2 regions of the Streptomyces sp. NPDC054956 genome follow, and region 1 is predicted to be linked to the other one. Evidence: riboswitches for the same ligand, from Rfam matches in the RefSeq annotation. Region 1 holds a riboswitch; the other holds the start of a gene.
The links. Region 1 has a riboswitch for glycine ahead of gcvT (glycine cleavage system aminomethyltransferase GcvT). Riboswitches for the same ligand answer to the same signal wherever they lie in the genome.

Region 1 (4,204 bases):
AGACCCGCGGCGACCAGGCCGGCGAAGTGCGCCATGTCGACCATCAGGTACGCGCCGACCTCGTCCGCGATGCGGCGGAAGGCGGCGAAGTCCAGCTGGCGCGGGTAGGCGGACCAGCCCGCGACGATCAGCTGCGGCTTGGACTCCTTGGCGAGGCGCTCGACCTCGGCCATGTCGACCTCGCCGGTCTCGTCCACGTGGTACGGGACCACGTTGTAGAGCTTGCCGGAGAAGTTGATCTTCATGCCGTGGGTCAGGTGACCGCCGTGGGCCAGGTTCAGGCCCATGATCGTGTCGCCCGGCTTCAGCAGCGCGAACATCGCGGCCGCGTTGGCCTGCGCGCCCGAGTGGGGCTGCACGTTCGCGGCCTCGGCGCCGAACAGCGCCTTGATGCGGTCGATCGCGATCTGCTCGATCACGTCGACGTGCTCGCAGCCGCCGTAGTAACGGCGGCCCGGGTAGCCCTCGGCGTACTTGTTGGTCAGGACCGAGCCCTGGGCCTCCATGACGGCGACCGGAGCGAAGTTCTCCGACGCGATCATTTCCAGGGTCGACTGCTGGCGCAGGAGCTCGGCGTCGACGGCGGCGGCGACGTCCGGGTCGAGCTCGTGCAGAGGAGTGTTCAGTACAGACATCTTCGGTCCCCTGGGGTCAGTTGCCGGAGGTGAGCTTGGCGTACTCGTCGACGGAGAGCAGGTCGGCCGGCTCCTCCGTGACGCGCACCTTGAAGAGCCAGCCACCCTCGAACGGGGCCGAGTTCACCAGGGCCGGGTCGTCCACGACGTCCTGGTTGAACTCGACGACCTCACCGGTGACGGGGGAGTACAGGTCGCTGACCGACTTGGTCGACTCCAGCTCGCCACAGGTCTCGCCTGCGGTCACCGTGTCGCCGACCTCGGGAAGCTGGGCGTAGACGACGTCACCGAGCGCGTTGGCCGCGAACTCCGTGATGCCGACCGTCGAGACGCCGTCCTCGGCGACCGACAGCCACTCGTGCTCCTTGCTGTAACGCAGCTGCTGGGGGTTGCTCATGACCTGATTCTCCTGGATGCGGGGGAGTGGATACGAACGGTGGTCTTGCTTGCCGAGACGGGGCGCGGCGCGGCGGCCGTGCGGGAGACCCGTGGGGCCCGCGGATCTCCGTGCACAGCGGACAGGATTACTTCTGCCGCTTGTAGAACGGCAGAGCCACGACCTCGTACGCCTCATGCGTACCGCGAATGTCCACGCCCACGCCGGAGGTGCCGGGCGCGGCGTGCGCCGCGTCGACATAAGCCATCGCGATCGGCTTGCCCAGAGTCGGGGACGGGGCGCCGGAGGTGACCTCGCCGACGACCTGGCCGTCGAAGGTCACGGAGAAGCCGGCGCGCGGGACGCGGCGGCCCTCGGCGATCAGGCCGACCAGCTTGCGCGGCGGGTTCGTGGCGGCGCGCTCGGCGGCGGCCTCCAGGGCGGCGCGGCCGACGAAGTCGCCCTCCTTCTCGAACTTCACGACCCGGCCCAGCCCCGCGTCGAACGGGGTGAGGGAGGTGGTCAGCTCGTGCCCGTACAGCGGCATGCCCGCCTCCAGGCGCAGCGTGTCGCGGCAGGACAGACCGGCCGGGACCAGGCCGACGCCCTCGCCCGCCTTGGTCAGCGCCTGCCACAGCTCCACGGCGTGCTCGGGGGAGACGAACAGCTCGAAGCCGTCCTCGCCGGTGTAGCCCGTACGCGCGATCAGCGCGGGCACGCCCGCGACGGTGCCCGGCAGGCCGGCGTAGTACTTCAGCCCGTCCAGGTCGGCGTCGGTCAGGGAGGCGAGGATGCCGGGGGACTCGGGGCCCTGCACCGCGATCAGCGCGTACGCGTCGCGGTCGTCGCGGACCTCGGCGTCGAAGCCGGCGGCGCGCTCGGTGATCGCGTCCAGGACGACCTGGGCGTTGGAGGCGTTCGCGACGACCATGAACTCGGTCTCGCCGAGGCGGTAGACGATCAGGTCGTCGAGGATCCCGCCGTCCTCCTGGCAGATGTGCGTGTAGCGGGCACGGCCGACGCCGACGGTGGAGATGTTGCCGACCAGCGCGTAGTCCAGGACCTTGACGGCCTCCGGGCCGGTCAGGGTGATCTCGCCCATGTGGGAGAGGTCGAACAGGCCGGCCTTGGTGCGGACGGCGTTGTGCTCGTCGCGCTCGCTGCCGTACCGCAGGGGCATGTCCCAGCCCGCGAAGTCGGTCATGGTCGCACCGAGGGAACGGTGCAGCGCATCGAGGGCGGTCAGGCGGGGGGCAGTACTCATGGGTGTGGCTCCCGGGTCCCAGGGCATGACATGACGAGGAGGAGTTCCTCCCCATCTGTCATCGGAACCTGAGAGGTTCGCCGAGAGTTCCCCGCTTCCAGGGGAAGGTCTTCGACTTGCACCTTGGGTGGAGCCGTCGCCGGTGCCCTCACGGGCGGTGGCGCGGCTCGCTTTTCAGATCTGCCTCATCCACGCGGTACGGGGCCTGAGAGATTCAAGGGAGGTACTTGCTCCTTCGGCGCCCGGGCACCGCCTTGCGGCGTGCCGGGACTCTCCCGCGCGGATTCAAGCGGCCGGTATGCAGTTGGTGTCCAGATGGCGCACATCATTGCACGGCGTGCGACCGAATGGGGGAGGGGGTCCGGAAGCGGAGCGGAACCGGTGGTCCCGGATTACCGTCTCTTTACACTCAGGGGGATGGGTCCCGGTGACCCGATGCGGGGGAGGCGATCACTGTGCGGAGATTCGGAGTACTGGCGACGACGAGTACGGCCGCGGGCGCGGCGGGGGCAGCGTCCCCGGGGGCGGGCACAGGAGCCGTGACCGGGGTGCCGGCCCAACGCGGCACGGTCAGGACGGCGGCGGCCGCGCAGGCGCCCGGTCCGGTACGGGACCTGCGCGCGAGCGCGGCGGGCCCGGAGCGGCTCCACTTCGCCGAGGGGGACGTCGTGGTGGTCTCCGGACTGCCCGGCGGCGGCAAGAGCACCCTGATCAAGCGGGCCGCCCAGGGCGGGGGCATCGACTCCCAGGACGCCCGCGAGCGGTGGGAGCGCCGGATGCCGGCCGCCGTGCCGTACGCGGTGTACCGCCCGGCGGTCCGGATCGCGCACTACTGGGGGCTGTGGCGGGTGCTGCGCTCCGGAGCCTCGGCCGTCGTCCACGACTGCGGTACCCAGAGCTGGGTACGGGCCCTGCTCGCCGGGTCCGCCCGGCGGCGCGGTCGCGCGCTGCACCTGGTGCTGCTCGACACCACCCCCGAGGAGGCCCGGGCCGGGCAGGCCGCGCGGGGCCGGGGCGTGTCGGCGTACGCCTTCGCCCGGCACCGGGGAGCGGTGGCCCGGCTGCTGCGCGAGGCCGAGGCGGGCCGCCCGCCGGCGGGCTGCGCGTCGGTGACCCTGCTGGACCGCCCGGCGGCCTCGCGGCTGCGGGTGATCGGGTTCCGCTAGGCGACCGTTAATCTCTGGGCGAGACGAGGGCGAGCTGGTGGAGGCGTACATGTGGCCGGGTAACGAGCTGGAGCAGGTGCTCGGGGCGGCGCTCGGGCAGGCGGAAGCCGGCGGGCGGATCCTCGAGGTGCTCGGGCGCAGTTCCGTGTGGATCCCGCTGCCCGGCGGGGTGAACAGCCTCAGCCTGCCCACCATGGAGATCAACGGCGCCGCGTACGTCCCGGTCTACAGCTCCGAGGAGCAGTTCCGCGCCTGCGCCGGTCCCGCCATGGACTTCGCCGTCGCCCCCGCCGTGGACTTCGCCCGGGGCCTGCCCCCGCAGCTCGGCATCGCGGTCAACCCCGAGGGGGCGGTCGGGGTCCCGCTGCCCCCGCCCGCCGTCGCGGAGCTCTGCCGGGCGGGCCGCAGCCCGCTCGACGGGCCCGCCACCGGCGGCCGGGTCCGGCTCTTCGAGCCGGACTGGCAGGAGGATCCCGTCGAGTTCCTGGCCGCCGCCGGGGAGGAGTTCCGCGCCACCGGAGTCGTCGCGGCGGCCTACCGCTGCCTCGCCAGCGTCGAGGCCGGGGCGCCGGAGCTGTACATCGGTGTCCGACTGCTGGGATGGGAGCCCGACATGCGAAACGCTCCGATGGAGGCCCTCGGGCGCGCGCTCGCACGCGTTCCGGCGCCCTGGCCTGTGCAGTTGATCCTCCTGGACGCCGCCGAGGACCCGGTCGTCGACTTCATCGTTACGCGCGTACGCCCCTTCTACCTGCCGTAGGCA
Region 2 (4,204 bases), on a different contig from region 1:
CCGGGCCGACGCCCGGGCCGCCGCCGCCGTGCGGGATGCAGAAGGTCTTGTGCAGGTTCAGGTGCGAGACGTCGCCGCCGAAGTGACCCGGCTTGGCCAGGCCCACCAGGGCGTTGAGGTTGGCGCCGTCCACGTAGACCTGGCCGCCGGCGTCGTGCACCTGGGCGCAGATGTCGGCGACGTGCTCCTCGAACACACCGTGCGTGGAGGGGTAGGTGATCATCAGCACGGCGAGCTCGTCGCGGTACTGCTCGATCTTGGCGCGCAGGTCGTCCGCGTCCACCTCGCCGTCGTCGGCGGTCTTGACGACGACGACCTTCATGCCGGCCATCACGGCGCTGGCGGCGTTGGTGCCGTGCGCGGAGGACGGGATGAGGCAGACGGTGCGCTGCTCGTCGCCGTTCGCCCGGTGGTAGGCGCGCACGGCCAGCAGGCCGGCGAGCTCACCCTGGGAGCCGGCGTTCGGCTGGATGGAGACCTTGTCGTAGCCGGTGACCTCGCAGAGACGTTCCTCCAGCTCGGTGATGAGCGTGAGGTACCCCTCGGCCTGCTCGACCGGGGCGAACGGGTGCAGCTGGCCGAACTCGGGCCAGGTGACCGACTCCATCTCGGTGGTCGCGTTGAGCTTCATGGTGCAGGAGCCCAGCGGGATCATGCCGCGGTCCAGCGCGTAGTCCTTGTCCGAGAGCTTGCGCAGGTAGCGCAGCATCGCGGTCTCGGAACGGTGCTGGTGGAAGACCGGGTGCGTCAGGTACGCGTCCGAGCGCAGCAGGCCCTCGGGCAGCGCCTCGGCGGTGGTCCCGTCCAGCGCCTCGATGTCCGCGGTGACGCCGAAGGCGCCCCAGACGGCCTCGATGTCGGCACGCAGGGTCGTCTCGTCGCAGGCGATGGAGACGAGGTCGGCGTCGACCTGGAAGAGGTTGACTCCACCCTCGCGGGCGGCGGCCACGACCTCGGCGGCCCGGCCGGGAACCCGGACGGTGAGGGTGTCGAAGTACGAGCCGTGCACGACCTCGACCCCGCCGGCCGTCAGGCCCGCGGCCAGCAGGCTGGCGTAGCGGTGGGTGCGGCGGGCGATCGTCCGCAGGCCGTCCGGGCCGTGGTAGACGGCGTACATGCCGGCCATGACGGCGAGGAGCACCTGCGCGGTGCAGATGTTGCTGGTGGCCTTCTCGCGGCGGATGTGCTGCTCACGGGTCTGCAGCGCCAGGCGGTAGGCCTTGTTGCCGTCCGCGTCCACGGAGACGCCGACGAGGCGGCCGGGCAGCGAGCGGGCGTGCTTGGCCTGGACGGCCATGTAGCCGGCGTGCGGTCCGCCGAAGCCCATCGGGACGCCGAAGCGCTGGGTGGTGCCGACCGCGATGTCCGCGCCCAGCTCGCCCGGCGAGGTCAGCAGGGTCAGGGCGAGCAGGTCGGCGGAGACGGCGACGATGGCGCCGAGCTCGTGGGCCTGGTCGATGACCGGCTTGATGTCGCGCACGGCACCGGAGGCGCCCGGGTACTGGACCAGGACGCCGTAGACGCCGCGCTCGGCGATCTCGGCCGGGATGCCCTCGGACAGGTCGGCGACGACGATCTCGATGCCGATCGGCTCGGCGCGGGTCTCGATCACGGCGATGGTCTGCGGCAGCGCGTCGGCATCCACCAGGAAGACGTTGCCCTTGGCCTTGCCCACGCGGCGGGCCAGGGTCATGGCCTCGGCGGCCGCGGTGCCCTCGTCGAGCAGGGAGGCACCGGAGGTCGGCAGGCCGGTCAGCTCGGCGACGACGGTCTGGAAGTTCAGCAGGGCCTCGAGGCGGCCCTGGGAGATCTCCGGCTGGTACGGCGTGTACGCCGTGTACCAGGCCGGGTTCTCCATGACGTTGCGCAGGATCACCGGCGGCGTGAAGGTGCCGTAGTAACCCAGGCCGATCATGGAGGAGAGGACCTGGTTGCGGTCGGCGAGCTCGCGCAGCTCGGCGAGCACCTCGGCCTCGGTCCGCGCCTCGGGCAGGTTCAGCGCGGCAGTGGTCTTGATCACATCCGGTACCGCGGCGGCGGTGAGTTCGTCCAGGGAGCCGTAGCCCACCTGGGCGAGCATCTTCGCCTGCGCCTCGGCATCCGGGCCGATGTGGCGCTGCTCGAAGGGGATGCCTCGCTCCAGCTGGGAGAGCGGAATGCGGTTGGCGGTCATGTACGGAGGCCTCCTGGTCGTACGACCTGCGAGGGGTGCCTCGGCGCGGGCACCCGGACGGCCTCCCCCTCTGTCATCACAACCTGAGAGTTTCACCGGGCCGCTCGAGGATCGCTCGCGAGGACCGGCTTTCACCGTCGGTGAGGAGGGGAACCGGCACTGCGCGCCCGGTACCCGCCCCTGCTTTCCAGAGTGGCCTCACCACGTGCGGTACGTATGCCTGAGAGATTCCGGGGAGGATTTGCTCCTTCGGCGCCTCCGTCGAACTCACTCGGAGGACTCTCCCGCACAGGGTCAACAGCCGTAACCCAGCCTACCAGCGAGGATCCGACCACCTCCCTCGAGTGGCCCCCTCTCCAGAAATGCACTTTTGTAGTCATTACGGAGGAGTTGCGACCAAATGGAGGGACCGGACCGTGCAGACCGACATCGATCCGCGCAGCCTGATCGGCCGCAAGGCGTTCGACCGCAATGGAACCAAGATCGGCACCGTCGACGAGGTCTACCTCGACGATGCCACGGGCGTCCCCGAATGGGCCGCCGTACGGACCGGCCTCTTCAGCCGGGACGCCTTCGTCCCCCTGGAGCCCAGCGAGATGGTGGGCGACACGCTGCACGTGCCCTTCGAACGCTCCCTCATCAAGGACGCCCCCGACTTCGGCGTCGGCCGCCACCTCTCCCCCGAACAGGAGCTGCAGCTGTACCACCACTACGGCCTCGACGTGACCCTCCCCAGCGAGTTCACCCGCGACTTCGGCCGCCTGGCGGGCGACGAGGGCTGAGACGGCCGGGGGCCTACGGATCCTGCCGGGCAGCCGGGTCCTGCCGGGCCGCGGCGCCGTCCGCGGCCCCCGCGCTCCGGTCCCCCACCAGCGGCAGCGGATCGGACGGCTCCAGCTCGGGGTCGTCCACCAGGAACGTCCGCACCCGGCCCGGCTCCGATCCCGGCTCCTCGAACCGTACGGTCACCCGCCCGACCCCGCTGCCCTGGACCCACCCGGGGCCGTGCACCGCGTGCCGTACATCGCTCCCGGCCGCCCACCGCCGCTCGGGCACGGCCTCGGAGGGCTCCGCGGCACTCGGTGCGTCCGCACCGGGTCGAGCGTCCGCGGGCGCACTGCCGGCCCCGCCCGCGATCGAAGCGCGGGACTCCGGGGCGGAGCGGGCGGGGGACATCTCGCCCTCCCCTTGGCTTCCACCGGACCGGGCCGCCACCCCGGCCGGCGCGGCCGAACCGGCATCCTCCTCCACGGCCCCGTCCGCCCCGGCCTGCGCGAAGGCGAAGAGGTCCTCCTGCGTGTAGTCCGCCAGCCCCGTCACGCCCACGCCCAGCAGCCGCACCCCGCCCGTGGTGTCCACCGCCTCGAGCAGCCGCGCGGCCGCCTCCCGCACCACCGCCGGATCGTCCGTCGGCCCCCGCAGGGTCTCGGAGCGGGTGAGCGTGGAGAAGTCGTAGCGCCGGACCTTGAGCACGATCGTCCGCCCCGAGTGCCCCGAGGCCCGCAGCCGCTCCACGCACCGGTCCGCGAGCCGCTGCACCTCGCCCCGGATCCGGACCCGGTCGTGCAGGTCCACGTCGAAGGTGTCCTCGACCGACACCGACTTCGCGTCGCGCTCGGCGACCACCGGCCGGTCGTCCAGCCCCAGAGCCATCCGGTAGAGCCCGACCCCGTGCGAGCGCCCGACCATCCGGACCAGTTCGTCCTCGCCGGCCGCGGCCAGCTCCCCCACCGTGGTGATCCCGGCCCGCCGCAGGTGCTCCCCGGTGGCCGGCCCCACCCCGGGCAGGGTCCGTACGGACATCGGCGCGAGGTGCTCCCGCTCCGTACCGACCTCGATCAGCAGCAGTCCGGCCGGCTTGGCCTCCTCGGAGGCCACCTTGGCCAGCATCTTGGACCCGGCCAGCCCGACCGATCCGCTGAGCCCCGTCGCGGCCGTGATGTCGGCCCGCAGCCGCTCCCCCACGGCCCGCGCCGTCCGCGCGTCGAAGGCGACCCCGCCCGCTTCGAGGTCCACGAACGCCTCGTCGAG

Region 2: another riboswitch for glycine. It lies ahead of gcvP (aminomethyl-transferring glycine dehydrogenase); the one in region 1 lies ahead of gcvT (glycine cleavage system aminomethyltransferase GcvT).

What each region holds. Positions count from the first base shown of each region.
Region 1 is NZ_JBSGXB010000118.1:9,679-13,882, reverse strand. Features, by position in the region: gene glyA (serine hydroxymethyltransferase) at 1-635, opposite strand, end outside; gene gcvH (glycine cleavage system protein GcvH) at 652-1,032, opposite strand; gene gcvT (glycine cleavage system aminomethyltransferase GcvT) at 1,160-2,275, opposite strand; glycine riboswitch at 2,460-2,563, opposite strand; gene ACWGDE_RS19765 (AAA family ATPase) at 2,815-3,441, shown strand; gene ACWGDE_RS19760 (enhanced serine sensitivity protein SseB) at 3,491-4,201, shown strand.
Region 2 is NZ_JBSGXB010000098.1:9,430-13,633, reverse strand. Features, by position in the region: gene gcvP (aminomethyl-transferring glycine dehydrogenase) at 1-2,173, opposite strand, end outside; glycine riboswitch at 2,372-2,470, opposite strand; gene ACWGDE_RS17620 (PRC-barrel domain-containing protein) at 2,590-2,955, shown strand; gene ACWGDE_RS17615 (DNA polymerase IV) at 2,969-4,204, opposite strand, start outside.